Regions from separate parts of the Xanthomonas sp. NCPPB 4467 genome, predicted to be linked through region 1. Evidence: predicted binding sites of a transcription regulator. Region 1 holds the regulator's gene; each other region holds the start of a gene.
The links. The regulator FliA, encoded in region 1, starts transcription of late flagellar genes. The targets are predictions, from matches to a motif close to TAAAGTTTNNCNNNCNNNGGCCGATAA.
Positions count from the first base shown of each region.

Region 2: ACCQ06_RS01660 (methyl-accepting chemotaxis protein) is a predicted target of FliA. The motif match lies at 4,464-4,490, and genes of this name have one in related genera.
Region 3: ACCQ06_RS02020 (HD-GYP domain-containing protein) is a predicted target of FliA. The motif match lies at 7,918-7,944, and genes of this name have one in related genera.

Region 1 covers NZ_CM191260.1:2,574,308-2,584,264, forward strand. The annotation lists partial or broken gene ACCQ06_RS11140 (XVIPCD domain-containing protein) at 1-28, shown strand, start outside; RNA gene ACCQ06_RS11145 (sX9 sRNA) at 36-111, opposite strand; partial or broken gene ACCQ06_RS11150 (XVIPCD domain-containing protein) at 173-451, shown strand; gene ACCQ06_RS11155 (chemotaxis protein CheA) at 675-2,330, opposite strand; gene ACCQ06_RS11160 (protein phosphatase CheZ) at 2,333-2,959, opposite strand; gene cheY (chemotaxis response regulator CheY) at 2,959-3,351, opposite strand; gene ACCQ06_RS11170 (RNA polymerase sigma factor FliA) at 3,387-4,154, opposite strand; gene ACCQ06_RS11175 (MinD/ParA family protein) at 4,151-5,035, opposite strand; gene flhF (flagellar biosynthesis GTPase FlhF) at 5,022-6,701, opposite strand; gene flhA (flagellar biosynthesis protein FlhA) at 7,515-9,608, opposite strand; gene flhB (flagellar biosynthesis protein FlhB) at 9,605-9,957, opposite strand, start outside.
Region 2 covers NZ_CM191260.1:399,143-409,099, forward strand. The annotation lists gene ACCQ06_RS01645 (pseudouridine synthase) at 86-661, shown strand; gene ACCQ06_RS01650 (hypothetical protein) at 1,064-1,495, opposite strand; gene hrpB (ATP-dependent helicase HrpB) at 1,708-4,209, opposite strand; gene ACCQ06_RS01660 (methyl-accepting chemotaxis protein) at 4,519-6,636, shown strand; gene ACCQ06_RS01665 (hypothetical protein) at 6,823-7,170, opposite strand; gene ACCQ06_RS01670 (hypothetical protein) at 7,402-7,686, shown strand; gene ACCQ06_RS01675 (YehS family protein) at 7,867-8,340, opposite strand; gene uraH (hydroxyisourate hydrolase) at 8,573-8,905, opposite strand; gene hpyO (FAD-dependent urate hydroxylase HpyO) at 8,902-9,957, opposite strand, start outside.
Region 3 covers NZ_CM191260.1:481,297-491,253, reverse strand. The annotation lists gene pobA (4-hydroxybenzoate 3-monooxygenase) at 1-993, opposite strand, end outside; gene ACCQ06_RS02045 (helix-turn-helix domain-containing protein) at 1,090-1,986, shown strand; gene ACCQ06_RS02040 (benzaldehyde dehydrogenase) at 2,112-3,593, opposite strand; gene ACCQ06_RS02035 (coniferyl-alcohol dehydrogenase) at 3,624-4,391, opposite strand; gene ACCQ06_RS02030 (SphA family protein) at 4,425-5,444, opposite strand; gene ACCQ06_RS02025 (MarR family winged helix-turn-helix transcriptional regulator) at 5,582-6,058, opposite strand; gene ACCQ06_RS02020 (HD-GYP domain-containing protein) at 6,602-7,855, opposite strand; gene ACCQ06_RS02015 (MFS transporter) at 8,005-9,270, opposite strand; RNA gene ACCQ06_RS02010 (sX9 sRNA) at 9,777-9,854, opposite strand.

The DNA of each region.
Region 1 (9,957 bases):
CGCTCGGCTGGCAGCAAGCAGCGCGTATTTAGAGCGGCTAACAAAACGTAGCGAGCAGTCGTCAGGTGGGTGTGGACGGCGCGGAGGAACCGGAGTGTACGGGTGGTACATGAGGATTCCGAGCACCGGCCGCGCCCGCCTGGCGGCTGCACAGTAGTTTTGTTAGCGGCTCTTAGCCAAAGAGAACGGGCTGTCGCGAATCGATCATGTCGTGCTGAGCGAGAACACCAAGTCCGTGCGGCAGGGCGAGAACGTCTTCGTTGTGGAAGGTGCGTTGAACGATCCCGCTCACAAGATGGCGCATATGAAGACGAGTGATGCGATTGCGCAGCCCGTCGAGCAATCCTTGGCGCAATTACAGGCCTTGGGCGAAACGCAGCGCCAACAGCAATCCCAGCAGCAGGAGCAACAGCGAGAGCAGTCGATTGCGCCTCAACACCGGATGGTGTGAGGGCTAGTGAAGTAACGGTTCCGAAATAACGGTTCCAGTTTCAGTTCCACGGCAGCCTGACCGTCGCCAAACCATCGCGCCCATGCCTGCGCGCGTAGCAGCGTAGATCGGCAGCGATGCTGGTGGTGAAACGATAACGGCCGCAGTACGCGGCCGTTGTCGTTAGATCAGGCAGATAGGATCGTCTTGACGATTCCCGATTCCCGATTCCCGATTCCAAAGATCAATGATCGCTGGAGCGCAATCCATCCACATCCAGGATCAGCGCCATGCGGCCGTCGCCGATGAGGGTGGCGCCGGCGTAGCCGGGCAGGCCGCGCAGGGCGCGGGGGAGGGGTTTGATCACCACTTCTTCGCGGCCGCGGACCTGATCCACCACCAGGCCGAAGCGGGTTTCGCCGGCCTGCAGCAGCACCACGGTCAGCAGCGGCGGTTGATCGGCGGGCACGCCCAGCCAGCGGCGCAGGTCGATCAGCGGCAACGTGTGCGAGCGGCGATCCAGTACGGCGCGGCCGTCGAACCAGCCCAGCGAGGTCTGCGGTGCGTGCAGCACTTCGACCACACGTGCCAGCGGCAGCGCGTACACCGCTTCGCCAGCCTGCACCAGTAGCGTGGGCAGGATGGCCAGGGTCAACGGCACGCGGATCATGAAGCGGCTGCCGCGGCCCAGCTCGGACTGGATCTGGATTTGCCCGCTCAACTCGCGGATACGCGACTGCACCACGTCCATGCCGACGCCGCGGCCGGAGATGTCAGTGACTTCAGCCTTGGTCGAAAAGCCCGGCATGAAGATCAGATGCAGACACTCGTCGGTGCTCAGACGCGCAGCGGCTTCGGCGTCGATCAGGCCCTTGTTGCGGGCGATTTCGCGCAGACGTTCCGGGTCGATGCCGGCGCCGTCGTCCTGGATTTCGATGCTGACGTAGTCGCCTTCCTGCTGCGCAGACAGGCGCACATGGCCGCTGCGTGGTTTGCCAGTGGCTTCGCGCAATGCCGGCGATTCGATGCCGTGGTCGATCGCGTTGCGCACCAGGTGCACCAGCGGGTCGGCCAGGGCTTCGACCAGATTACGATCGAGCTCGGTTTCGGCGCCGACCAGTTCCAGTTCCACTTCCTTGGACAGGGTGCGCGCAACGTCGCGGGCCACCTTGGGGAAGCGCGCGAATACCTTGCTCACCGGCTGCATGCGGGTGCGCATGACCGCGGTCTGCAGGCGGGCGGTGGCGATATCCAGCACGCTGACCGCGCGGTCGAGTTCTTCGTCGCGCAGACGGGTGCGCAATGTCTTCAACCGGTTGCGCGAGAGCACCAGTTCGCCAATCAGATTGACGATGGCGTCCAGGCGCTTGGTATCCACGCGCACGGTCTGTTCGGCTTCGGCGCCGCCTTTGGCGGCGGCCTTGGGCGCGGCCTTGGCGCCTGGCGCCGGCGCGGCATGGCCGTCGTCGTGCGCAGGTGCGGCAGCTGCCGCCTTGGGCGCGGTCTTGACCGCCGGCGGTCCGCTCTTGGCATCGAACTGTGCGATCAGCGACGGCGGTGCATGCGGCACGGGTTCGCCCGAGCTCATCGCATCCAGCATGGCCTGCAGATAGTCCAGCGACTGCTGGGCGGCATCGAAATGATGCGCCTGCAGCACCGCCTGGCCCGAGCGCGCCATGCCGAGGGTTTCTTCGGCGGCGTGGCACAGCTCCACCATCGGTTTGATCGCCAGAAAGCCGGCGCCGCCCTTGAGCGTGTGGAAGCCGCGGAACACCGCGTTGAGCTGGTCGGCTTCGTCTGGCGCCTGTTCCAGCGACACCAGCTGTTCGCCGAGGCGATCCAGGATTTCCTGGGCCTCGACGATGAAATCGGCAGCAATATCGTCTGGAACAGCACTCATGGTTACAACCCCAATCCGGACAGCAAATCGTCGGCGTCGTCTTGCGACACCGCGTGACGGTCCAGGCCCTTGACCGCAGGACCGGCAAGACCGCCGTCGTCTTTCTTCGGCTCGGTGCTCTTGGGCGGCAGGCCCAGCGCGCCGAAGCCTTCATGCACGCGGCGCACGATCCCGGCCACGCGGCGAATGATCTGCCCGCTGAGGTCCTGGTAGCTTTGCGCCAGCGACAGCTCGGTCAGGTTGTGGCGCATCTGGTCCATCAGCGCGCCCTGGTCCTGATTCAGACCGCCGTCGCGCAGCTTGTTGGCCAGCTCGCGGCATTCTTCGACCAGATCCAGGGTGCGATGGCTGGCCTTTTCAGTCATTTCCACCACGTGGTCCAGGCGCGAGCAGGCATCGTCCAGTTCGCCGGCTTCTTCGGGCACGGTGGGCAGCTCGCCCAGCGCTTGCCCAAGTTCGCGCGCGAGCCGGCTCAGGCCCTGCATCATCGGACGCGTGCGCAGGGCGGCGAGGTGATCGACCTCGCGCTTCCACGCAGCTTCGTCACCGCTTTCCAGTGCATCAAGTGCACCTTGCAGACGCTCGATCAACGCAGCGCGTTCGGCATTGGTCTCCACGGTGGCGTTCATCAGGCGGTCGCCGCCAGACGTTCGAACACCTTGCCCAGCTTTTCTTCCAGCGTCTGCGCGGTGAACGGCTTGATGATGTAGCCGTTGACGCCGCACTGCGCCGCTTCGATGATCTGCTCGCGCTTGGCTTCGGCGGTCACCATCATCACCGGCAGGTGCTTGAGCTTGGCGTCGGCGCGGATGTTGCGCAGCAGGTCGATGCCGGTCATGCCGGGCATGTTCCAGTCCGTCACCACGAAATCGAACGGGCCCGCGCGCAATGCAGCCAGCGCGCTGTTGCCGTCTTCGGCCTCTGCGGTATTGGTGAAGCCGAGATCTGCCAACAGATTCTTGACGATACGTCGCATCGTCGAGAAGTCGTCCACGATCAGGATCCGCATGTTCTTATTCACATCAAGCTCCTAATACGAAAAAATACGCGAAAAAATTAGTCGTCAATTTCGACACCGGCATCGGCCAGTTCGAAGACTTTGAGGCGGCCGCGCAAACGCACCACGGCCTGGCCATGGATCTGGCAGACGCGCGACTCGCTGACACCGAGCACAGCGCCGATTTCCTTCAGGTTCAATTCCTGTTCGTAGTACAGCGACAGCACCAGCTGCTCGCGCTCGGGCAACTGGCCGATGGCCTTGCCCAGCTCGCGGCCGAATTCGCCACGCTCCATCATCTGCTGCGGGTTGGGGCCACCCTTGGCGGTGGTGTCCAGCTCGCCGTGATCTTCGATGCGCGATTCCAGGCTCAGCACCTGGCCGCGTGCGGCGTCTTCCATCAGGCGCAGGTAATCGGGCAGCGGCATTTCCATCGCGGCGGCCACTTCGGTGGCGGCGGCGGCGCGGCCGGTGTTCTGCTCGATCTTGCGCACGGCGGCGGCGGCGTCGCGGGCACGGCGGTGCACCGAACGCGGCACCCAGTCGCCACGGCGAATTTCGTCGATCATCGAGCCGCGGATACGGATCGAGGCGTAGGTTTCGAACGAGGCGCCCTGGTCGGAGTCGTAACTGCGCGAGGCTTCGATCAGGCCGATCATGCCGGCCTGGATCAAATCGTCCACTTCCACGCTGGCCGGCAGACGCGCCGCCAGATGGTGGGCGATGCGGCGGACCAGATCGGCGTGCTGGGTCACCACGTCGTTGGCGTTATTGCGCTGCACGGCGCGGTACTGCGCGCTGGCCGTGGTTGCGGTAGCAGTGCTCATGCGGCCACTCCCCGTTGGATGATGCGTTCGACAAAGAACTCGACGTTGCCGCGCGGCACGGTGGGAGCCTGCCAGCGCGAGGTACGGCGTGCGATTTCGGCAATGGCCTGCGCCGACGGGCTGGCGGGATACGCCTTGATGACGGGTTGCTGACGCTGCACCGACAGGCGCAACCAGTCGTCCTGCGGCACGTGGCCGAGATAGTTCAGCGACACATCGCCGAGGAACTTTTCGCACACGCGCGAGAGCTTGTCGTACAGCAGGCGGCCTTCGTTGGGGTCGCGCACCATGTTGGCGATGATCTGCAGGCGGTCCACGCCGCGTTCGCGCGAGAGCACCTTGATCAGCGCGTAGGCGTCGGTGATCGAGGCCGGCTCGTCGCAGACCACCACCACGGTGTCCTGGGCGGCCTGGCAGAAGGTCAGCACGCTGTCGGTGATGCCGGCGGCGGTGTCGATGACCATCACGTCCAGGTCGCGTTCCAGTTCGGAGAACACATTGACCAGGCCGATGTGCTGGGCCGGAGCCAGTTCCGCCATGTGGCGGCGACCGGAGGCGGCCGGCACCACCAACACGCCGCCCGGGCCTTCGATGATCACTTCATCGAGCGTGCAGCGGCCGGCGATCAGGTCGGCCAGGGTGAACTTGGGCGACAGGCCCAAGACCACATCCAGGTTGGCCAGGCCAAGGTCGGCGTCCAGCAGCAGCGTGCGTTTGCCCATGTCGGCAAGCGCCACGGCCAGGTTGGCGGAGATGTTGGTTTTGCCCACGCCGCCCTTGCCACCGGTCACGGCAATCGTGCGCACCGGGCCCAAGGGCTCGGGACGGGTCGCCGTCAGGGGGAAGGCGTTGGTCAGCTTTGCGTATTCACGCGACTGCATGGTTGTGCTCCGGAGTACAGGGCTTATCGGCAGCGCGCCGTAAATCTTCAAGACGAAGAACGAGACTGGCGGCATTGGCGCGGTGCAGGTCGTCGGGGACCCGCTGTCCGTCAGTCACCCAGGTGATGGGCAGTTGGTGGTCGACCACCACCGACAAGGCGCTGCCGAAGCGGCCGGTCTCGTCGAGTTTGGTCAGCACCACGCCTTGGGGTTTGGCGTGGGCGAAGCGGCGCACGACCTCGTCGAGGTCGGCAAAATGGGAGTTGGCGGGCAGCACCAGCAGCGAGGTGACCTGCTGGGCGGCGCGCAGCCAGTTGAGCTGGGCAGCCAGGGCGCGGTCGCGCTGGCCCATGCCGGCGGTGTCGATCAGCACCAGCTTGTAGTCGCGCAGGCGATCCAGCAGCGCGAGCAGGCTGTCGGCGCTATCGGCTTCGTGCACGGCAATGCCGAGCTGGCGGCCGTAGCTGTGCAGCTGCTCGCGGCCACCGACGCGCAAGGTGTCGGTGGTGACCAGGGCCACGTCGCGCGGGGCGTGCTGGGCGGCGAAGCGCTGCGCCAGCTTGGCGATGGTGGTGGTCTTGCCGGCACCGGTCGGGCCGACCAGGGCGATCACGCCGCCGCGTTCCAGCGGGTCGATCGGAGCCACCGGCAGACGCTTGGACAGCAGGCCCAGCATCAGCCCGCGGCCGCGGTGCAATTCGGTATCGGCCGGGATCTGCATGGCGACATCGCGGGTCAGGCCGGCATCGAAGCCGTAGTCGTCCATCAGCTCCAGCGCCTGCGCACGCACCGGGGAGCCACGCAGGCGCTCGTCGGTGAGGCGGTTCATTTCGCGCTCGATCATCTGGCGCATCAGCGCCAGTTCGCCACGCAGCTGCTTGAGTTCTTCGTCGTTCTGCGGGACCGGTGCGGCGGCCACCGGCACCGCGGCCAGCGCGGCGGGGGCGACGACGATCGGCGGCAACGCGGCTGGCGGCAGGATTTGCGGCAGCGCGTCGTCCAGGTCGAAGTCGGCTTCGTCGGCGAATGCATCGTCGTCCTGCCCATGTGCGGCGTAAGCCGGGGCGGCGAGGGCGGCGGCAACGACCGGGGTCGGCGCCTGCACCGGAGCGGCCTGCACGGCGGGGCGCTGCACCGGGGCGGTAGTCAAAAAGTCGGCGAACAGCTGTTCCGGCACCGCCGACAGCGCGTGTTCCTGACGCTGCACAACCGGGGCGGCGACGTCCTGCACGGCCGGCATCGGCACCGCACTGCGGATCGGGGCGGCCACCGGGGACTGGCGCGGCACGCTGACCGGCTGACGCAGCGCCATGGCGGCGATCATGTCTTCGGCGGCGCTGGCAACGCGCTGGCGGTGGCTCATGCCGTTCTCGGCGGCCGGCTTGAGCGGGGCATGCACCGGAGCGGCGGGGCGGGCGGCGGCCTGCACCGGAGCCTGCTGCACGGGCGCCTGCTGCAGCGGAGCGGTGTGGGTGATCGGCGCATCGGAGCGTGCGGTTTCCAGTGCACGCTGCACGAGTTCTTCGTCGTAGTTGCTGGCGGCGACGATCTCGATGCCTTCAGCGGTACGACGGTTGGATAGGATCACTGCATCCGGGCCGTGCTCTTCACGCACCATGCGGAATGCGGTGCGCATGTCCGGGGCGACAAAGCGTTTGATCTTCATGCCACGTGCCTCCAGGAACGGGACCCGCCGGACGCCGGACGGGTGCGCGATGAATGTGGGTGTGTTGCCAGCGTCATGAGTTGCCTGTCCCGTTCGGTTGTTCCAAGTCCTGCCATCCGCCCCGCAGCGGTGGTGCTGTCTGCGGTCTCGCCAGAGCTAATGCACGCGGCGTGCCAAAACGGCGGTGCTGGGTTTTTGGCGAGGGCGGCTGGGCGCTGATGCTGAGCCGGGTGCGCGGCGCTAAGTGCTTGTCCTGATTGGGATGTTTGGCGGCGTTGTCGCCGGTTCGACTGCGCCCATGGGCCGGACGGCGGGGCAGATCGGGTGTCTGGGAGTGCATTGAACGCCTGCGCGCACCGCGACACCGTCGCGCGCGTCATGCTTCCCGGAGTCGGTGTCATGCAATCGATTGGGGGTTTTGCCGAGTGGCGGATTTCCGGCGCGTGGCGTTGGCGGTTGGTGGCCGGCCTGCTGTGATTGCTGGAGAACGCGATAGAGGCTATCGGGCTCTACCGGAGCGCTGATACATTCGTAGGAGCGCACCTGGGCGCGATGGGCTGTCCCGGTGAAGTCGTCGCGCCCGGGTGCGCTCCTACACAAGCGGTGTCGGCGACGTTGTCCAGTCCGAGCTGTGCTGTCTTCTTGGGATCTCGTATCCCAGCGGTTGACCCGTCTGGATCAAAGCTCACCCGCGTTGTCGGATGACCCAGTACGTCGTAGGAGCGCACCTGGGCGCGATGGGGCTGTCCCGGTAACGCTGTCGCGCCCGGGTGCGCTCCTACGGAAGGGGGGCGACGACGATGTGCGTTCGGCTCAGCTGATCGTGCCGACCAACTTCAGGCGTTTGTCTTCCGGCACTTCGCTATACGCCAGCACCGACAGGCTGGGGACGCTGTGGCGGACCAGGCGGGCCAGGGCGGCGCGGACCGTGCCGGGGACCAGGACCACGGCCGGTTCGTTGCGGGCTTCCTGTTTGCCGACGCAATCGGCCAGGCTCTGGTGCAGGCGCTCGGCCAGGCCGGGCTCCAGCGCCACACCGTTACCGTGGGTGGATTCCTGCAACACGCGCTCCAGCTGCGGGGCCAGCGTGAATACCGGCAGTTCGGCAGACATGCCGGCGATTTCCTGCACGATGAAGCGGCCCAGCGAGGTGCGTACCGCGGCGGTGAGGGTGGCCGGGTCCTGGCTCTGCGGGGCGTGCTCGACCAGCGCTTCGACGATCTTGCGCAACTGGCGCACCGGGATCCGCTCGATCAGCAGGTTCTGCAGCACGCGCACCACCACCGACAGCGGCAGCGCCTTCGGGGTGAGGTCTTCCACCATCTTGGGCGCGGTCTTGGCGAGGGTGGCAAGCAACTGCTGCACTTCTTCGTGGCCGAGCAGCTCCGGGGCGTGTTCGCGGATCAGGTGCGACAGATGCGTGGCCACCACGGTGGCCGGGTCGACCACGGTGTAGCCCATCGATTCGGCGTAGGAGCGCTGATGGGTCTGGATCCAGGTGGCATCCAGGCCGAATGCCGGGTCCTTGCCGGGAATGCCGTCCAGCTGGCCGAGCGCACCGCCCGGGTCCAGCGCCAGCTCGCGGTCGGGGTAGATCTCGGCGGTGGCTACCGGCACGCCATGCACCAGCAGGCGATAGGCGTTGGCCGACAGTTCCAGGTTGTCGCGGATATGCACCGGCGGCACCAGGAAGCCGATGTCCTGGGTGAGCTTGCGGCGCACGCCCTTGATGCGCGCCATCAGTTCGCCGCCCTGGTGCTTGTCCACCAGCGGGATCAGCCGGTAGCCCACTTCCAGGCCCAGCGGGTCGATCGGGCGCAGTTCGTCCCAGCTCAGTTCGGCGCTGGCCTGCGCGGCGGTCGCCGCGGCGGCGGCCTTGGGGTCGCTGGCGGGGTCGCCGGTCGGGGCGACCACCAGGCTGCGCTTGTACATTTTCCAGGCGATCACGCCCAGGATCAGGCCCAGCGTCAAAAACGCGACGTTCGGCATGCCCGGGACCAGGCCGACCAGGCCCAGGATGGCGGCGGCCACCGCCAGTGCGCGGTGCTGGCCGAACACCTGGCTGATCATGGCGCCGCGCATGTCCTGCGCACGCGAGGCGCGGGTCACCAGCAAGGCGACCGAGGACGACACCAGCAGGGCCGGCAGCTGCGCTACCAGACCGTCGCCGATCGACAGCAGGGTGTAGGTGGACGCGGCATCCACAAAGCTCATGCCGTGCTGGAACATGCCCACCGCCATGCCGCCGATGAGGTTGATGAACAAAATCATGATGGCGGCGATGGCGTCGCCGCGGATGAACTTGTTGGCACCGTCCATTGCGCCGTAGAAGTCGGCTTCTTCGCGGACCTCTTCGCGGCGGGCCTTGGCTTCCTCGCGCGTCAGCAAACCGGCGTTGAGGTCGGCGTCGATGGCCATCTGCTTGCCGGGCATGGCGTCCAGGATGAAGCGGGCGGTCACTTCCGACACGCGCCCGGCACCCTTGGTGATGACCACGAAGTTGATGATGGTCAGGATCGCGAACACCACGATACCCACGGCGTAGTTGCCGCCGATCACGAACTGGCCGAAGGCCTCGATGACCTTGCCGGCCGCGGCGTGGCCGTCCTGGCCGTTGATCAGGATCACGCGGCTGGAGGCGACATTCAGCGCCAGCCGCAGCATCGTGGTCATCAGCAGCACGATCGGGAAAATGGTGAATTCCAGCGGGCGCTGCACGTAGATCACCGCCAGCAGCACCATCAGCGAGATGGCGATGTTGAAGGTGAACAGCGCATCCAGCACCGGTGCGGCCAGCGGCACCATCAGCATGGCCAGCATGGCCATCAGCGCCAGCGGGGCGCCCAGGCCGTTGCGCAGCAACTCCATGACGCGGCGGGCATTGAGCGGGGTGGGTTGGGCGCTCATGCGCTGGCTCCCTTACCGAACTCATCCACGTCCAGCGAGGGCAATTCCGGCATCGGGCCGCCGTTCCAGCCACGCAACTGGTAGACGTAGGAGAGCACCTGGGCCACGACCGAATAGAGTCTCACGGGAATTTCCTTGCCGATTTGAGCTTCCCTATACAAGGCGCGTGCCAAAGGCGGTGCGGTGACGATCGCCACCCGGTGTTGTTCGCAGGCTTCGCGGATACGGAAGGCCATTTCGTCCACGCCCTTGGCCACCACGATCGGGGCGCGCATCTTGCCGCCTTCGTACTTGAGCGCCACCGCGTAGTGGGTCGGGTTCATCAGCACCACGTCGGCCTTGGGCACCG
Region 2 (9,957 bases), 2.2 Mb from region 1:
TGCTGGCTGCGCGCATCTTGCCTACGCTACACAGCCACGCGCGGCGATCGCCATGCGCAGCGCTCTCCTTGTCACAGGGCTGTCCATGTTGGTGCTGTTGAACAAACCCTATGGCGTGCTGTCGCAATTCAGCGACCGCTCGCAGCCACCCAAGCGCACATTGGGCGAGTTCGGCCTGCCGCCGGACGTGTACGCGGCGGGCCGCCTGGATCACGATAGCGAAGGACTGTTGTTGCTTACCGACGATGGTGCATTGGCGCATCGGCTCACCGACCCGCGGCACAAGCAGCCCAAGACGTACTGGGTGCAGGTGGAAGGCGAGCCGCAGGAGACACAGCTGCAAGCCCTGCGCGATGGCGTGCTGCTCAACGATGGCCCGACCCGGCCTGCAACCGTGCGCAAGCTCGACCCCGCGCCGGAGCTGTGGCCGCGCAATCCCCCGGTGCGTGCGCGCAAGACCGTGCCCGATGCCTGGCTGGAACTGCAGATCACCGAAGGCCGCAACCGTCAGGTGCGTCGGATGACCGCATCGGTCGGTCTGCCCACCTTGCGTCTGGTGCGGGTGGCGATCGGCGACTGGAGACTGGATGCGCTCGCGCCTGGCCAGTGGCGTGTGGATGACACGCCTGGCCCGCGACAGGGGCGTGGGTCGCGTAGATAGCGCTGGGCTGTTGCGATCACCTCGATGGCGCGATGGCTGCAATCGCCAGTGCTGCGATCGAACTGCGGCGATTGCATGCCTCGTTCAACGAGCGGCTGACGACACGTAGCGAGCAGCTCTCACGTGGGTGTGGATGCCGCACTCGGATCCGGCGTGTACGTGCACGGGTAGTCCATGCTGCACCGAGCACCGAGCACCGAGCACCGGCCGCGCCCGCCTGACGATGGGCGCAGTCGTTTTCTTAGCTGCTCTAAAGCGGCGTAGCGATCCGGCAACGCAGTGGGTTGCTGTGCGGCTGCGTGCCACACGGCGCTGTGCAATGCCTGCCCACAAACGAAAACGCCACGGCGAGAGGCCGTGGCGTTCTGGAGTGCAATCCGCCTGTTCGGCGGACTCGGTGTCTTATTCGACGCCGTCGCTCGGCGTCACTGCAGCGCGGCGCTGGTAGGCGGCGCGACGTGCATTGGCATTGCTGGCGTGTTCGCGATCCAGACGATGCACGTTGCCACCCAGCACCTGCTGACCACGCTGACGCTTGCGATACACCGCATAGCCGATCAGGCCAAGGCCGGCGACGGCCGCTGCCACGGTGATGGCCGGGTTGCGCTTGACCAGCTTGCTGGCCGCCTTGCCGCCGCTGCGCACTGCGCCCAGGGCCACGCCGGTCTTCAGCCATTCGCTGGCGCCCGGACCGAAATGACGCAGGCTGCTGCCGGCGCTACGTGCCTGGTCGCCCGCAGTGGATGCGGCATGACGCAGTTGGTCGCCGGCGGTGCCGGCCAGTTCCAGGGCACGCTCCAGGGCGCGTTCGGTGATCACAGTCAGCTTGCTCATTGAAGGCGTTTCCTTTCCGAGTACGTGACCTGCAGTCTGTGGCCAATGGCGTATAGGCGGCGTTAGCGGCAGTAAGCGCCGTTTGGCTAACGGTTAAAAAGCGCTGTTGCCTGCGTGCAAGAGAGATGCCGCTTCGCATTGCACGACCAACGCGCGGCCGTCCCCTCACCCCAGCCGCTCTCCTGGCGGGCGAGGGGCTACAGCAAGGCGGATCAGGTGCCGCGGGGTTTTGCGCGATGGGTTGCGGCGGCTGTCCAGGGGTCGTCTGGCCATGGATGCCTGGGATACCGCCCCTTCATTTCTTTTTTGACGTCCGGATAGGTGGTGGCCCAGAAGCTTTTCAGATCCTGGGTGACCTGCAGTGGGCGTCCGCCGGGCGAGAGCAGGTGCAGGGTCAGCGGGATGCGGCCATCGGCAATGCGCGGGGTTTCGGCCAGGCCGAACAGTTCCTGCAGCTTGACCGCCAGCACCGGCGGCAGCGGTTGCTGGGTGTGGTCGACTGCGTAGCTGATCTGGCGTTCCATGCCCGACGGCACGCTGATGCGGGTGGGAGCGTGGCGGTCGATGGCCTGGCGGCGTTCCCACGGCAGTGCGGCCTTGAGCGCTTCGCCCAGGCTGGACTCATCCAGCGCGTCGAGCCGGGTCTTGCCGGCCAAGGCCGGACGCAGCCAACGGTCCAACGAGGCGAGCAGTGCGGCATCGGAGAGATCGGGCAGCTCCAGCTCGGGCATCCACACCCGCAGCGACAACACACGCGCGCGCCATTGCTGCAGGGTCTCGGTCCAGGGCAGGGCATCCAGGCCGAGCTGGCGCACCGCCTCGGTCAGGGCGCCGGCCGCCTGCGCGGGATCGACGCGGCCGGCGGGGCGGCTATCGAGCACGATGCGGTCGAAGCTGGATTGCCGGCGCGCGACCAAGGCGCGTTTGTCGGCGTCCCACTGCACCACGTCCTGCTGCACGAAGCGCTCGGGCAGGCTGCGGCGCAGATACGCCTCGTCGACCGGAGCGGCGCGCAGCAGCAGGGCGTCCCTGGCCTCGTAGCGTAGTTCGCTGGCGACCAGCCACGGTTCGCCGCGCAGGTCGCTGTGGTCAAACAAACGCGCGCTGCGGCCGTTGGCGAGCAGATAGCGCAACGGGTCGGTGGGGTGGCGTGCGGCGATGCGGTCGGGGAAGGCATGCGCGAGCAGGTCGCCCAGCGCGTGCGCCTCCACGCTGGTGGGTGGGGCGGTGTCGCAGCGCAGTCGGCGGCGCCATTGTTTGGCGGCGCTGTCGATCGCGGCCAGGCCACCGCGGTTGGCATCGGGCGCGCTACGGCCCTGGCGAAATGCCGCCAATGCGCGCCAGCGTGCGGCCAATCCATCGCCGCCCTGCCGCAGCGGGTCGCGCGCTTCCAGCAACGCGGCCAGGTCGCAGGCCAGTGCCAGGCGCGATGCAGCGCCGGCCTGCGCCAGCATCGCGGCCAGACGCGGATGCGTGCCCAGCGCCAGCATGCGGCGGCCCAGCGCGGTGATGCCGCCGCTGTCGCTGAGCGCGCCCAGCCGTTGCAGCAATTCGCGCGCGGCCGCCAGCGCGCCGGTGGGCGGGGCATCGACAAAGCGCAGCGCATCGCTGCCCCAGGCGGCCAGTTCCAGGGCCAGGCCGGCCAGTTCCACCTGGGTGATCTCGGCGCGCCGTTGCGGTTCCAGGCGCTGCGATTGCGGCCACAGCCGGTAAGCCCAGCCGCTGGCCACGCGTCCGGCACGGCCGGCGCGCTGGTCGGCCGATGCCTGCGAAATGGTGGCTACATCCAGCCGCGAAAAGCCGCTGTTGGGGTCGTAGTGCGGCTCGCGCGCCTGGCCGCTGTCGATCACCGCGCGCACGCCGGGCAAGGTCACCGACGACTCGGCCACGTTGGTGGCCAGCACCACGCGGCGGCGGCCCTGCGCATCCGGCTGCAGCACCTGGCTTTGCGCCTCCACCGACAACTCGCCGTGCAGCGGCAATACCTGGATGGCCGGGTCCAGTGCGTCCTGCAAGGCGCCTTGCACGCGCGCGATCTCGCGTTGGCCGGGCAAAAACACCAGCACATCGCCGGGATGGGTGAGCAGGGCATGCTCCACGGCGCGCCGCGTCTGTGGTTCCAGCGCTTCGTCGCGGCGCGCGGGGAAATGTGCGATCTCCACCGGAAAACTGCGCCCGGCGCTGCTCAGGCGCGGCGCATCCAGAAAGCCGGCCAGCCGCTCGCCATCCAACGTGGCCGACATCGCCACGATGCGCAGGTCCTCGCGTACCTGTGCCTGCACGTCCAGCGCCAATGCCAGGCCGAGGTCGCCGGCCAGATGGCGTTCGTGGAATTCGTCGAACAGCAGCGCGCCCACGCGTTCCAGCATCGGGTCGTCCTGGATCATCCGGGTCAGGATGCCTTCGGTGACCACTTCGATCCGGGTACGCGCGGAAGTCTTGTTTTCGAAGCGGATGCGGTAACCCACCGTTTCGCCGACCGGCTCGCCCACCTGGCGTGCCATGAACAGCGCAGCGCTACGTGCGGCCACCCGGCGCGGCTCCAGCATCACGATGCGGCGGCCGGCCAGCCATGGCGCATCCAGTAACGCCAACGGCACCTGGGTGGTCTTGCCGGCACCGGGCGGGGCTTCGAGCACCAACCGCGGATGGGCGGCAAGGCTATCGCGGATTTGCGGCAGCAGCGGGGCGATGGGGAAGGCAGGTTCGGTCATGCGCGGCAAGGATACGGGCCTGCTCGCGCCGGTGCGATGGTCGGGGAGGCAGGTGAAGCCTGTCAGGGAGTGGCGTAGGACCTGTCGGCAACGCAACTGTTTGGGCTTGCCGCCAGCGCTCGCTGCCCGGCAACGTGCGGCGGACCAAGAGCCTTGCGTGCACAAAGATGTGCGCCATTTAGCCGCTCCGGCAGCGTCCGCTCGGTCTGCTGCGCGGTGGGCCGGACGCGTGCAAATGCAGGGGGCTTTTCTGCTTCAGAGTGCATGGCCGGCGTCGATAACCCGGTTGAACCCGTCACTGGATCGACCATGTCCACCCCCTCCCCGCGTTTTGTCAGTCTGCAAAGCAAGCTGTTGGGCGCCCTTGCGCTTGGCCTGTCGATCATCCTGTTATGCGCACTCGGCGGCCTGGGCTCTGCCTGGCTGAGCCTGTCCGGCAAGGTGCCGGTGGAAGTGGCGCAGGCTTCGGCCAGCGAAGCACTCACCCGCGATTTCCGCCTGCAGGTGCAGGAATGGAAGAACGTGCTGATCCGTGGCCGCGACCCCGCACAGCTCGAAAAACATCTGACTGCCTTCCGCGACAAGGGCAAGAGCGTGCAGGGCACGGTCGCCTCACTGGCAGGCGCGCTGGCCGATCCGCAGGCGCGTGCGCTGGCGCAGGACTTTGCCAAGGCGCACCTGGAACTGCAGGCCAGCTACGAAGCGGCGTTGGGCAAGTTTGCCGAGTCCGGTTACGACACCCAGGTGGGCGATCAGCTGGTCAAGGGCAAGGACCGCGCGCCCAGCCAGACGCTGGAGGCGTTGGTCGCGCGCAGTAAGGCGTTGGCCGATGCGGCCGTGCTGGCAAGTTCGCAATCGGCGCAGCGCATGCTGGTGTATTCGGCACTGGCCACCATTGCCGCCGCACTCTGTCTTGTGGCGGTGTTGGGGTGGTGGATCCGGCGCTCGATCGTGCGGCCCATCGAAAACGTCGCGCGTGCGGCACGCCTGGTGGCGGTCGGCGATCTATCCGCGCACGCTGCGGTCAGCAACCGCGATGAAATCGGCCTGCTCGGCCAGGCAATGGGGCAGGTGGTCAACACGCTCACCGATGTCTCCAGTGCGCAGGCGGACATGGCGCAGCGCCACGACGCCGGGCAGATGAGCTACCGCATGGACGCGCAGGCGTTTCCCGGCGCTTACGGCCGCATGGTCGATGACACCAACGGGTTGATCGGCGCGCAAGTGGGCCTGATCGGCACCATGCTGCAGGTGATGCAGCATTACGCGGTGGGCGACATGTCGGTGGACATGCCGCGCCTGCCCGGCGAAAAGGCGCAGATCACCGATGCGATGGACACCACCAAGCGCAACCTGGCTGCCATCAATGGCGAAATTCGTGGCCTGGTGGACGCCGCTGCGGCCGGCGATTTTGCCACCCGCGGCAATGCCGCTGCCTACAAGTTCGAATTCCGCGGCATGGTCGAGGGCCTCAATGGCCTGATGCAGAACGTGGACCAGAATCTGGGCGAGTTGTCGCAGCTGCTCAAGGCCATTGCCGATGGCGATCTGACCGCGCGCATGCGCGGCAACCAGCAGGGCGTGTTCGCGCGGATGCGCGACGATGCCAACGCCACCGTGCAACGCCTCACCGATATCGTTGGCGATATCACGCTGGCCGCGCAGACCATCCGCACCGCCTCGGCAGAAATCGCCGCCGGCAACAGCGATCTGGCGCAACGCACCGAACAACAGGCCGCGAATCTGGAAGAAACCGCCGCCTCGATGGAAGAGCTCACCTCGACCGTGCGCCAGAACTCCGACACCGCGCAGCAGGCCAGCCGGGGTGCGCAGGCCGCTGCCGAGATCGCCGGCCGTGGCGGCGAGATGGTCGCCAGCGTGGTCGATACCATGGGCGAGATCGAAGTGTCGTCCAGGAAGATCGCCGAGATCATCAGCGTCATCGACGGCATCGCGTTCCAGACCAATATCCTGGCGTTGAACGCGGCGGTGGAAGCGGCGCGCGCCGGCGAACAGGGCCGCGGCTTTGCCGTAGTTGCTTCGGAAGTGCGCGCGCTGGCGCAGCGCTCGGCCGGGGCCGCCAAGGAGGTCAAGCAGTTGATCGATGCATCGGTGGAGAGCGTGGCGCGCGGGAGCGCACGCGTGGATCAGGCCGGACGCACGATGCAGGACATCGTGCAATCGGTGCAGCAGGTCACCACGCTGATCGCCGAGATTTCCGCTGCCTCGCGCGAGCAATCGTCGGGCATCGAACAGGTGGCGCGCACCGTCAACGACATGGACGAAACCACCCAGCGCAATGCCGCGCTGGTGGAAGAAGCCTCGGCCGCTGCACGTGCGATGGAAGAACAGGCAGTGGAGCTGAGCGAAGCGGTGTCGGTATTCCGCCTGGATGCACGCAAGCCGCGGTTGGTGGCGGCTGCATGAGGGCGGCGCACAGCCGCTGCGTCGCCGACAGGTGCGCGGTGGGGTTGCGGTGCCGGCAAGAAGGGCGACGTCTGCACGCCGGTTTCTGCGCGCCGCGCATTGCCGCCTGATCACGGCTTGCTGGGTGGTGTGGGTTGCATCATGGCGCGGTAGTGGCGATGGATCGCCGCAGCTGCGTCGCCTGTTTCAGCGGCCTGGCGATGCGGGCGGCTCCACATCGCCCGGGTACTGCCTGCCGAAGCATTTTTCCAGGCGTTGATCGCGCTCGCGCTGGTTGCAGGGCTGGCGTAAGGCCCCGGTCATGGATAACGCTGCGCGCGCCACGCCGGAGCGGAAGGCCCAGGTCTGCTGCACTTCGCCACCATCCGGTGCCCAGGCCTGGTTGAAGCGCGTGGTGTCCACCGGCAATGCATCCGGCGGCGTGAGCAGGCGCTGGCTGCGTGCGGCGATCACCGGCGTGAGACGCGGATGGGCGGCAAGGCTATCGCGGATCTGCGGCCGCAGCGGGGCGATGGGGAAGGCAGGCTCGGTCATGCGCGGCAAGGAGACGTTTCTGCTGCATGGAGTGCGACAGAGACCTGTGCGCGACTGTCGGCAGCCCGCTGCGTTCTGGCTTATCGCATACAGCGCACGAAACGCTCCACGCCGCAGCGAAGCGTCGGGTGCGAGATGCGTAATCGCAGCGCTAAATCAGAAATCCCCGCATCCCACTTCGGTCAGCGTCTCTCCACAATCAGCAGGCCACTCCGCCAATCCAGAGACGCTATGAACGACTACGGTTCTTATCGCTACCTGCCTGCCGATGGTTGGTACGCCACCTATCCCCAAGTGACCGATACCAACGAGGTGCGCGTCTTCCAACGTGTGGCGCTATGGCGGGTTGCCCCGCACGGCAACATCGTGGGTCTGATCTCCTCGCCCGACGGCGGCCAGGAGGACGTCGAGTCGCAGCTTCTCAGTGCCCCGCGCGGACAAGGCGTCCACTACATCCACATGGATGATTTGACCGAACAAGAACGCGAGCAGATCCGCCACAGACGTTTCAGCTGATCGCACCTGCTGCGTTTTCGGCGCGCTCACGCGTGATCTGACCACTACGGGACGGATGGCGCATGGTCATCCGCACCGTAGTGGTGAGGCAGGTCGTGCATGCCGTTCTCGACAGTACTCTTGTGCCGACAACGAGCATCCGCTGGACAAGCGCCAGCGGCCAAGCCCGTGCGCTGAAGATCACCCCGCTTCGCGTACCCGGGCGGTGAGGCCTTTGAGGAAGGCGCGCAACAGTTGGTCGCCGCACGGGCGGAAGTTCTTGTGGCCGGGCTGGCGGAACAGGGCCGACAACTCCGGCTTGGACAACGGGAAGCCGGCGCCGGCGAAGATGGCGTGCATGTCCACATCCTTCAGTTCGAAGGCCACACGCAGTTTTTTCAGCACCAGGTTGTTGCCGACGCGAGTTTCCAGCGGGCGGACCGGCTGGCTTTCGTCGCGGCCGCGGAAGCGCAGCACCAGGCCATCGAGAAAGCGCGCCAGCATCGCATCGGTGCAGGGCTCGAAACCGGGCTCGTCTTCCTTCTTCAGCCAGGCCTGTACCTGCGGCTTGTCGAGCGCGAACTCGGGGTCGGCCAGGTGAGTGATTTCCACCACCTTGTCGTCGCTGAGGTCGAGCATGTAGCGGATGCTGCGCAGTACATCGTTGTGGATCATGACAATTCCGGAGCCCCGGCCTGTCGCCGGAAAGGCGTCATTCTACGGGGCCGGGACGGAACGCGGCGTGTGTCGCGCCGCTCCGAGGCTGCTCGGAAGCGGCTGACAAGGCCTTGCGAGCAGTCGTTGTATGCAAGCGGTCGGTGCGCGGCAGTTGCAGGTCGAGCGGTATCGCCGGCCCACGGACCGATCGCGCCGCCTGGCGGGGGAGCGCAGTTGGTCTGAGCGCTCCTCAGCTGCCGCGATAAGTGGAATACCCGTACGGCGACAGCAGCAGCGGCACATGGTAATGGCCGTCGTCGGCAATGCCGAAGGCGATGGGCACCTGTTCAAGGAACGGGGGGGCGGCCAGTGCCGTGCCGGTGGCGCGCCAGTAGCCGGCCACGTCGAATTCCAGCCGGTAGCGGCCGGGGGGCAGGGTCAGGGCGGCCAGCGCCGGGCAACGCCCGTCCTGGTCGGTGACCGCTTCCAGCTGCAGTGTGTCGCCGGCGAACAGGCGCAGCGGGACGCCAGCGGCAGGCCGGCCATTGGCGGTGTCGAGCACATGGGTGGACAGGCTGCTCATGCCACTGCCTGGGTCGGTTGCGGCCACTGGCCGAGGAATTCGGGTTGGTCGTAGGCCAGATAGCTGTCGACGATGGCCTGGCGGTCGTCCAGGAACAGCTGGTCTGCCACCGCGCGGGCCAGCCGCGGCAAGGCGACCTTGAGCCCGGACAGCGCTGCGGCCGAGGGGCCGTGGTTGATCAGCGCCGAATAGTTGAAGGCGAACAACCCGTGCAGTAGTGCGGCGTCGTCCGGCGTGCGTGGCAGCAGTTCGAAGCCCGGCCCCAGGTACGGGTGTGCATCGAGCACCGGGTTGGCCTGGCCCGGCGGTGCTTGATAGCGGTCTGCCCAACAGGCAATGCGGCCGGATAGCGCGGCCAGCTCCGGGCGCAGCTGCGGGTCGGTGACCAGGCCAGTGGCCACGGCCAGGAAATCGAAGCGGTGTTCGCCGTGCGGGGTACGCACCACCACCGCGCCATCGCGCTCGGCCACCTCCAGCCACGGCGCGCCCAGGTGCAGCGCAAAGCCAGGGTGCGCGCAGGCGCGCCGGAAGGTGTCGTTTGTGGGCGGTTGGTTGTGTGCGAAGAAGCTGGCCATCATCCGGTACTTGTCCGCATCGGGCAGGGTCAGAAACCGCGGAATGATGCCGGCCTGCTCCATGTGGCGGAACGGGTTGATGCGCGGCAATTCACTGCGGCGCACGAACACTTCGGCCGTGGCGACGCCTTGGTCCAGCGCAAAACAGGCGTTGTCGAATGCCGATGCGCCGCCGCCGAGAATGCCCACGCGCTTGCCGGCAAGCGCGGCGAAGTCGATGTGGCTGGAGGTGTGTGCGTAGCGGTGGCTGGGCAGGGCACGGCCGATCCAGTCCGGCACCACCCACTGGCCGCCGCCCTGGATGCCGGTGGCCAGGATCAGCTTGCGCGTCAGCAGCGGCGCGCCCATTGTCAGATGCAGCCGGTGGATGCCGGGCGCGACCTCCGGTTCGACGCGCGCCAGTTGCGTGGCGTTGCGCACCGGCAGCCGCAGCGCCGCGCGGTACCAGCGCAGGTAGTCCATCCAGCGGGCGCGCGG
Region 3 (9,957 bases), 2.1 Mb from region 1:
CGCCAGCGCCGAGTACTGCTGCAATACATCGGCATCGCCGGATGCCTTCCAGCGTATGAACAACTGCGCAAGCAGGCCGACATCGGCCAACGCAAGGTTCAGTCCCTTTGCACCGGTCGGCGGCACGATATGCGCCGCATCGCCGGCCAGAAACAGGCGGCCGTACTGCATCGGTTCGGCGACGAAGCTGCGCAGCGGCGCGATGCTCTTTTCGATCGATGGGCCGGTGACCAGTTGCTCGGCCAACGCTTCCGGCAGGCGTGCGCGCAACGCATCCCAAAACGCCGCATCGCTCCAGGCGTCCACACGGGCGTCGGCGGGCACCTGCACGTAGTAGCGCGTGCGGGTGGGCGAGCGCATCGAGCACAATGCAAAGCCAAGCCGATGACGCGCATAGATCAGCTCCTCGTGCACGGGCGGCGTGTCGGCCAGTACACCCAACCAGCCGAACGGATAGACACGCTCGAACACGCGCATGCGCTCGGCCGGGATGCTGGCGCGGCTGACCCCATGAAAGCCGTCGCAGCCGACGACGTAGTTGCAGGCAACGCGCAGGCGGCTGCCCTCATGCGTGAATTCCACGCTGGGCGTCGCGCTATCCAGCGCGTGCAGGGTGACGTCGTGTGCGTCGTAGTAGGTCGGCGCACCGCTACGCTGACGCGCCTGCATCAGATCGGCAGTGACTTCGGTCTGGCCATACACCGTGACCCCGCGGCCGCAACTGCGCAGCAGATCGATGCGCTCACGCTGGCCATCGAGCGACAGTTCGAAGCCGTGATGCGGCAGGCCTTCACGCTGCAGGCGCTCACCCACACCGGCGCGTTGCAGCAACTCCACACTGCCCTGCTCCAGCACCCCGGCGCGGATGCGCCCCACCACGTGTTCAGGCGTCTGCCGTTCGACGATGAGGGTGTCGATACCGGCCCGCAGTAACAACTCGCCCAGCAGCAGCCCGGATGGCCCGGCACCGATGATTGCAACCTGCGTCCGCATGGGGCGCTCCTGCTTTCAGTGATCAGGCCTGCAGTGTCGGTAGCCAAGCACGACCATTGAAGGGATGATTGCGCGCAGTGCTTGGACTTTTCGACGATGCCCACTCGCGCGCACCCCACTGCTGCCATCGCTGCTGTTCCCGCCTTCGGCCTGTATGGCGAGCGGCACGCCGATGCACCGGAGTTATTGCATTGGGAGTCGATCGCCGCGCGCAGCCGGCTGCACGACTGGCGCATCACCCCGCACCGGCATGAGGATCTGGCGCAGCTGCTGTATGTGCAGCGCGGGCCGGCAACCCTGCAACTGGATGGACGCACCCAGCGTCTGCGGGGTGCCACCGTGGTATGGCTGCCGCCGCTGTGCGTGCACGGGTTTGCGTTCGACCCGCAGGTGCGCGGGCACATCATCACCTTGTGCATGCCGCTGGTGCGCAGCGCACTGAGCGCTGCACCGCTGCTGCAATCCGGCCTGGCGATGCCGGCGGTGTTGCCGGTCAAGGCATCGCAACGCCTGCTCGATGTGCTGTTCGACAGCATCGCCGACGACCATGCGCATCAGCGCGTGGGGCACGAGGCCGCACTGCAGGCCGCAGCAACGCAACTGGTGATCTGGACTGCACGTGCTGCGCTACAAGGCCTGCAGGACGCGGCCGTGGCCAACGCGCAAGCCAATCCGGCGCTGCGGCATCTGCGCGCGTATCAAACCTTGATCGACCAGCACTACCGCGCACACTGGCCGATCTCCCGCTACGCCGATCAGCTTGGTCTGACGCCGGGCCATCTCAATGCGGTGTGCCGACGGCTTGCCGATGCCTCGGCCCTGGAACTGCTACAGCGCCGGATCATGCTCGAAGCACGTCGCACCCTGCGCTACACCAGCCTGAGCGTGCAGCAGATTGCCGCGGCCCTTGGATTTTTCGACGCTGCGTACTTCAGCCGCTACTTTGCGCGGCAGGCAGGCTGCTCGCCGACGCGTTTCCGCACCGGCGAGTGACTCGATAAAGCGCTGCCGAGCCGGGGCACGACGACGTCGCAACAAGCTCGGCACTGACACAGCAACGCAGCCCGCCATGCCTTGGACTTGCGTCGGGACCAGCTAGCCGATCCCGGCGCCTGCCGTCAGAACGGGTACTGCGGCACCTCGTTCTTGATCGTCAGCCACTGCCAGTGCGTGTATTGCTCCCAATCGGCCGGGCCACCGACGCTGGTGCCATTGCCGGATGCGCCGGTGCCGCCGAACGGGTTGATCACCTCATCCAATACAGTCTGGTCGTTGATGTGCAACAGACCCGGATGCAGGCGTTCGCCCAGCGCCAGCGCCCGCGAGACCGAGGCCGACATAATGCCGGCGGCCAGGCCGTATTCGCCATGGTTGGCCATCTGCGCGGCTTCTTCGTCGGTGTCGAACACGCTGACATTGATTACCGGCCCGAACACTTCCTCATCGAACACGCGCATGCCCGGACGCACGTTGGACAGCACGGTGGCCGCGTAGAACAGCCCCTCGTTGGTTGCGCCGGCTTCCACCACCGCGCCGGCGGCGACACTGTCGGTGACGATATCGATCACCCGCTGCAGCTGGCGCTGGTCGATGATCGGCCCCAGTGCCACGGTGCCGCTGACCGGGTCGCCCACTGGCAGATGGCGCGCCTTTTCCGCCAGACGCTGGGTCAGCGCATCGGCCACGCTCCGCTGTACCAGCACCCGTCCGGTGGCCATGCAGATCTGGCCTTGGTGCATGTACGCACCGAAGGCAATCGCCGAGGCGGCGCGATCCAGATCCGCATCGTCGAGCACGATCACCGCGTTGTTGCCGCCCAGTTCCAGCGCCACCTTTTTCAGATGTCGTCCGGCAATTTCGCCGATGCGGCGGCCGGCCGCAGTGGAACCGGTGAAGGCGATCATCGGGATATCCGGCGCTTCCACCAGCGCCTGGCCAATTTGCGCATCGCCGTGCAGCACGTGCAGCAAGCCCTTGGGCAGGCCGGCTTCTTCCAGCACCTGCGCAATGATCACCCCGCCGGTGTACGGCGTGCGCGGGTCGGGTTTGAGGATGACCGCATTGCCCATCGCCAATGCCGGCCCCACCGAACGCAGCGACAGGATCAACGGAAAGTTGAACGGGGAGATCACCGCCACCACGCCCAATGGCATGTGACGGGCCAGGCTGAGCTGGCCGGCACCGGTCGGCAGCACCTGCCCCATCGCCTGCAACGGCAGGCCGGCAGCGTGCTGGTAGAACGCCACCGCTTCATCGACCTCGCGCTGCGCCTTGGGCAGGATGCCGCCGGTTTCGCGTGCGATCAGCAACGCGGCTTCGGCACTGCGTGCCTGCATCACCTGCGCGGCGCGGTGAAAGACCGCAGCGCGTTCGCGCGGCGCGGTGGCGGCCCAGGCGCGCTGCGCGTGTTTGGCTTGTGCCACGGCAGCGGCAACATCGGCCAGATCGGCCTTGCTCACCTCGTGCAACAAACCGCCGGTGGCCGGCTCATAGATCGGCAAGGCGCCGCCGTGACCTGGCACCCACTCGCCATTGAAGATGCAGCCGTGCCACGCGGGTGTGGCGGTCGCAGCGATCGCTGCGCTGGGAAGAGCATTCATGGTCTAGCCTCCTGCTAAAACAGTGGGGAATTACAGCGTGGTGGATGCCAGGCCGCCATCGACCGGCAAGGTAATGCCGTTGATCCAGCGCGCGGCATCGGATGCGAGGAACACGATGGCCTCGGCCACTTCGTCGGCATACGCAGGCCGCGTCATGCGCTTGGCATCTTCCTTGACGCGCTCCTCGCCCAGCATGGCGGCGAAATCGCCAAGGATCGGCGTAAACACCGGCCCGGGTGAGACGTTGTTGACGCGCACGCCGCGCTCGGCAAACCACGGCCGCGATTGCAGCAAGGTCCACACGATCAGGGCTTCCTTGAAGTATTGATAGCAGGTGTCGTGCGCCACCGGATGCGCGGCCAGCCAGGCGGTACCGGCGTCGAAACTGTCGGTAGCGGCCAGCTGCTTGTGCAGGTCCAGCCGCTGCGGCCATTCGGCGCCCAGGATCGAGGCGACATTGATGATGCTGCCGCCGGCCGCGATGCGCGGCAACAGCGCCTGGCTCAGATGCCGCAGGCCCAGGTAATTGACGCGCGCCACCACATCCAGCGGCGCGGTGCCCGGCACGCCGGCCACGTTGGCCAGCGCATCGATCTGCTGCGGCAGCGCGCGCACCAGCGCGTCGATGGAGGCCGCATCGCCCAGGTCGGCCTGATGGAAGCCATGCAGGGTCATCTGCACCGGTGTGCGGTCGACACCGATCACCGTGGCGCCATGGAACCGCGCAAGCCGTGCGACCTCTGCGCCGATGCCCGACGCCACACCGGTCACCACGATCGTCTTGTTTTGCAAATTCATTGCCACCCTCCGTAGGAGCCAGCTGCGCCGGCGCTAGAACACATGGACGTACTGCAGGTTGACGTTGTTGCCGGAAGCCGCGTTTCTGACTTCCACCGGCAGGTAAAGATTGGCGAACAGGATGTTGTTGGCATCGAACCGCCACACACCGCCCGGGCCGGCGTAGAACACGCGCTGGCGGCTGTCGGACACGCGCTGGCCATTGGTGCGGTTATCGCGAAATTGGGTGAGGTAATACGCGTTGATGCCGAATCGCACATCCGGCACCACTTCCCAGGAAGTGGCGAAATTGATCCAGCCCGCGTCGCCGGCCTGGCCGTTGCGGAAGGCAAACCCGTCGGGCAGGTTGGGCCGGCGCTCGCTGCGAAAGTTGTAGACGTAGTTGAGGCGTGCGCTGATTTCCCACTTGGGCGTGGGCAGCACCGTCACTGCGTAATTGGGGATCAGCGACCAATAGCCCGAGCCCTGGTTGAGATCGCGGTCGCGGTCGAACTTGCCGATCGGTGCCACCGCGTTGAATTCGAACCGCTGCGAGAACACCGGCCGCCCGTCGCGCATCACCGGCAGCATCTGCAGATACGGGCCGAAGGTCAGATCGCCCACCCCGGCGCCGTTGTCGCGCAAGGTGGCAATGCTGTTGCGACCGAACGAGGCATCCAGATTCACCAGCGGCAGTAGCGTGTTGAAGCCCACTACGCCACCGAACAATTTGTAAGGCGTGACGTACGCGATCTGCGTCAGCAGCAGCGTCGAGTCGATGCGCGGGTTGTCGAACACCGGCACATCGTCGCCGCGTGCATCCTTCACCGAATCCAGCGAGGTCTGGCGCAGGTAGGTGACCACGGCCCAGCCAGGCGTGGTGCGGGTAAAGCCATCCAGAAAACTCGTCCCGCCGGTATTGAGGCCGTTGGTCAACGCCATGCTCTGGGGCACGCCCTGCGCCAGCGCCGCCCCACTCGCAAGCAGCCCCACGAGGCCGAGCGCTGCACGCACCCGCCACGCCGCCTTTACAGCCACGCCACGCACCACCGAGGATCGAATCACGACGCACATCTCCAGCGTTGGAAGGAAACAGCGGGCGTGCCACCTGGCACGCGATCAGGCAGGGGCGATCCCCGCGCTGCGTACGGCACGTGTCATCAAGACATTGGTGAGATCACGCTGGCCGGCAGAGGGCCGGCGCAGTGGGCTTACAGCGTGTCGAGCCGATCCAGGCGATCGAGCGCGCGCAGCAGCGGCGCCTCGCTGGTGCCGAGCACCGCACTGAGCTGCTGTTCCATGCGCAGCACTTCGGCTTCGGCATCGGTCAGCAGGGTCATGCCGGCCGGCGTCAACGACAGATGCTGCATGCGCCGGTCCTGACGCCCGCGTACCTGCCGTAGCAGACGACGCTTGACCAGCCGCGCCACCACGATGGCCAGGTTCGGCGGCGAAACATGCAGCACGTCGCCGATCTGGCGCTGGTTGATGCCCGGATTGCCGTCCACCAGCATCAGCAGAGAGAAATCGACCGGCTTCAGATCGAAGGCGGCAACGCAGTCCTGAAACATGCGCCTCACCAGTAGCTCGGTGCGGGTGATGCGGTAGCCCAGCAGTCGCAGCAGACGCGCCTGGTCCACCACAGTGATGGCATCGGGCAACGGTGCAGCAGTGGCAGTAGCGGGCATGACGGTTCTCGCGACAAAGGCAGCGGGCGGAGCGGTACGCACCATGCGCCCGGTCCGCAACGCCGATCCCCGGCGTGCAGCGCATTGTAGACGCGGCCAGGCCTGCCGATGTGGACACGCCGGCTGTCGATACGTGCCGTGTCCCTGCGCGTGCCGCTGCCGCACCGCCCTTCCACGCACGCGCATGGTCGCGATGCAGCGCTGCGGTGTGCGGGGGACGGTGGTGATCCAGGCACGGCTTGGACATGAGATCCGGTCGGCAAGTGTTTGCGTTTCGGAATAGTTATTTATCATAACTACATTTGCCAAGCTGCAGCGCAGCATGGTCGCGCTCGCTAGTTCATGGACGGGTGCCGGGCAGACGGGAAGGCGGGCGCCCATTGTTCAGGTACTTGAGCCATCGCTCTTTGCGCGTGTCCAAGCCGTCCGGCAGCATCGAGGCCGCCATCCCTGATGCGCAGAAACGCGCTGCGGTGTGTGGGCGAGCGACGCACGCACGCGTCGCGCAAGCAGCATCCCGCAACGCCTGCATGCGCAGCGCGCTTACGGCAGCCAGAGTTTCTCGAGATCGCGGAAGCCCCAGTCGGTCGGGCTTTCCATCTGCGCGATACGGTCCTGACAATCGGGCCGCGACAGGTCGATGTCCTGCACCAGCACGTGGCTGCGCAACTTGGCCGAATAGAACACGCGCACCTTGGGCTTGAGTAGCGCGTCCTGGGTCTGTTCGATCACCACGGCCAATTTTTGCGATTCCAGACGCACCAGCGAGCCGACTGGATAGATGCCCAGCCGGCGCACAAACGCCTGAAAGATCGTGGGGTCGAAGTGACCTTTCCACGACGCCATCTGCTTGAGCGATTCGGCCGGGTCCCAGGCGCGTTTGTACGGGCGATCGGAACTGATGGCGTCGTACACATCGCACACCGCGCCCATCCGCGACATCAGCGAGATGTCTTCGCCGACCAGGCGGTTGGGGTATCCGCTGCCGTCCATCTTTTCGTGATGATGCAGCGCAATTTCCAGCACCACCGCGTTCTGCACGCCGCCGGCCACCAGCAGGCGATGTCCATCCAGCGGATGCTGGCGCATCACATCCATTTCTTCATCGGTGAGCCGGCCGGGCTTGTTGAGAATCTCCAGCGGCGTCACCGCCTTGCCCATGTCGTGCAGCAGGCCGCCCATCGCCGCTTCCACCACCTGCGCCTCGGGCAGACCGAGCTGCCGCGCCAGCCCGCTCATCAGCCCGGCCACAGCCATCGAATGCAGATAGGTATAGTCGTCGGCGGTCTTGAGCCGCGCCACGCTGATCAGGGCCTGCGGATGACGCAGCACCGAATCGTTGATGGCTTCCACCAACGGCATGGCCGCCTCGGTGTCGACAGTGCGCCCCAGCCGCACATCGCGAAACATCGCTTCCACCGTGTCGCGGCCGTCTTCAAAAATGCGCCGCGCCCGCACCACTTCGGCTTCGATCCCGACCTGCGCGGTGACGCTGTTGGTCCGTGCACTGCGCACGGTGGACGCCGGCTCCGGCGGTTCGGGCTCCGGTTCCGGCGTGGGCGGCGACGCTGGCGCATCGCCCGCAGCCTGCTCGCCGACCGCCGCGCCGGTCTCCACATCCAGGCCGCGGGCGGTGTCGATCACCAGTTGCTCGATCCGACTGCCGTGAATCTTGTCCACGTCGTCGGAATCGACCAGAAACGACGTTTTCCAGAACGGATGGTGCACCCACGCGCCCAGCAGCTTGTAGACATACATGCCGGGACGGAGTTGGTCGGAGTCGATGGTTCTGAGCATGCCGGCGCTGGTCTGCACAATGTCCACGGAAGAGTCCGCCACGGGCTTGGCGGTCTTCGGAGTTATCGGCACCGGTCTGGATTTCTTTGGTCTGCGAACGCAACCGCAGCAGCGCGGTCAGCGGTTTCGGGCACCCCCGGCGGAGCGGTTCAGCGCTCCGGCAAGCGCATCGCCACCACCGCAGCAGCGGCGAACAGCAACGGCACGCCACAGGCCAGATACAACATGGCCGGCGACCAACCGGCATCCAGCAGCACCCCCGCGCACAGCGGCGAGGCAATGGCGCCCAGCCGCCCAATCCCGATCGACCAGCCCATGCCGGTGGAGCGCACCGCCGCGGTAAAGACCACCGGCGCCACCGCGTATAGCCCCCCCATCGCCGCCGTCAGGGCCGCACCGGTCAGCAACGCGGTGACAAATGCCCAACTCAGCACCGTGCTGCTCAAGCCGAACGCGACCATCCCGATCGTCACCAGCACCAGTGCGCCGGCGGTGAGCCGCGACAAGCGCCCGCGCAGGGCCAGCCAACTGAATAGCGTACCGCCAACGATGCCGCCCAGGTTCAGCAGCACCCCGCCGGTAAGGCCCTCGGCCGCCGACAGGCCGGCGGTCACCAGCAGCTTGGGCGTCCAGCTGAGCACGAAGTAGAACGCGAACATCAGCAGGAAGAACGCCAGCGCGATCAGCAGCGATTGCCGCCGCAGCTTACCCACGAACAAGGCCGCATACCCCTGCGCCTGCCCTGCCGCCTGCGCAGGTGGCAGCGGCAACTGCGGATGCGGCGCCATCCCCATGCGTGCCAGCACCGCATTGAAGCGCGCATGCGCGTGAGGCGGCCGGCGGGCGATCAAAAAGTCCAGCGATTCGGGCAAGAAGGCCAGCACCAGCGGCACGCAGAGCAGCGAGCCGAGCGCACCGAGCCAGAACACCGATGGCCAGGACCAGTGCTGCACCAGCAGCGCCGCGATCGCGCCCCCGATCGTTGCCCCGACCGGGTAGCCGGTGGCCTGCAGCACCGTCGCCGTAGTGCGCCAGCGTGCGGTGGAATATTCGGCAGCGGTCACCGCCACGCAGGCCAGCATGCCGCCGATCCCGACCCCGGTGAGCGCCCGCAGCGCGCCCAACTGCCACACATCGCCTGCCAGTGCGGATGCGCCCATGCCGACGGTCAGGATGGTCAGACACACCAGGATCAGCGCACGGCGACCGATGCGGTCTGCCAACGGCGCCAGCAACAGCGAGCCGACCGCCATGCCGACCAGCCCGGCACTGAAAAGCGCACCCAGCAGCTTGCCCGACAGCTGCCAGTCCGCCGACACATGCGGAGCGGTGAATGCCATCGCCATCACGTCGAAGCCGTCGAGCATCGTCAGCAGCACGCACACCGCCACGGCCCTCCACTGGAACGGCGTCATGCGCTCCAGGACAAACTGCGTGGACTTGGCGTGTTTTGGAGCATTGGCGTGTCCTGTGAGGGAGCTGATGTGGCGCAGCGTTAGCGCTGGTGCATTCACGCTGCGGCATGGGACCCCGCGCGGACGCACACCTGAAGACCTGGCACGTGCGGCAGAGGCGACCGACACGTGGCAACGGCCTGCACGCTAGGCCGATTGCCGGTGCCATTCAAGGCCGATTACCGCAGTGTTGTGCGCTTATCGGATGCAGACCCGATGGGCTTCGCTTGCGCAGCGCTGGGTTCGGATGTGGGGTCTGCGTTGGCGGTTGCGCCTCCAGGCACAGGGCACGACTGGCGATCAGATCCTGCGCGGTTGCCTTGTTCGTAGGCGCATCGTTCACGCGTTAGCTGCGCGAAGTCGCCTTCAAACGCGAATGTGCGGTGCTTGTCCGGAGTGTCGCGCCACCTTTCGCAAGGCACTTCGTCGGCGAATATCACGGCGACAACGATCTTGCGGCTTGGGGTGGCTGACAGAACGTGGCGAGCAGCTGCCAGGTGGCTATGGACTGCGCGCTCAGAATCGGAGAGTTACGAATGGCTCATACCGATTCCGAACAACCGCCGCGCCTGCCTGGTGGTCGCGCAGCAGTGTGGTCAGGCACTCCTGGTCGCGCCTGCATCGTGATTAACGCACGCGCTGCATCTG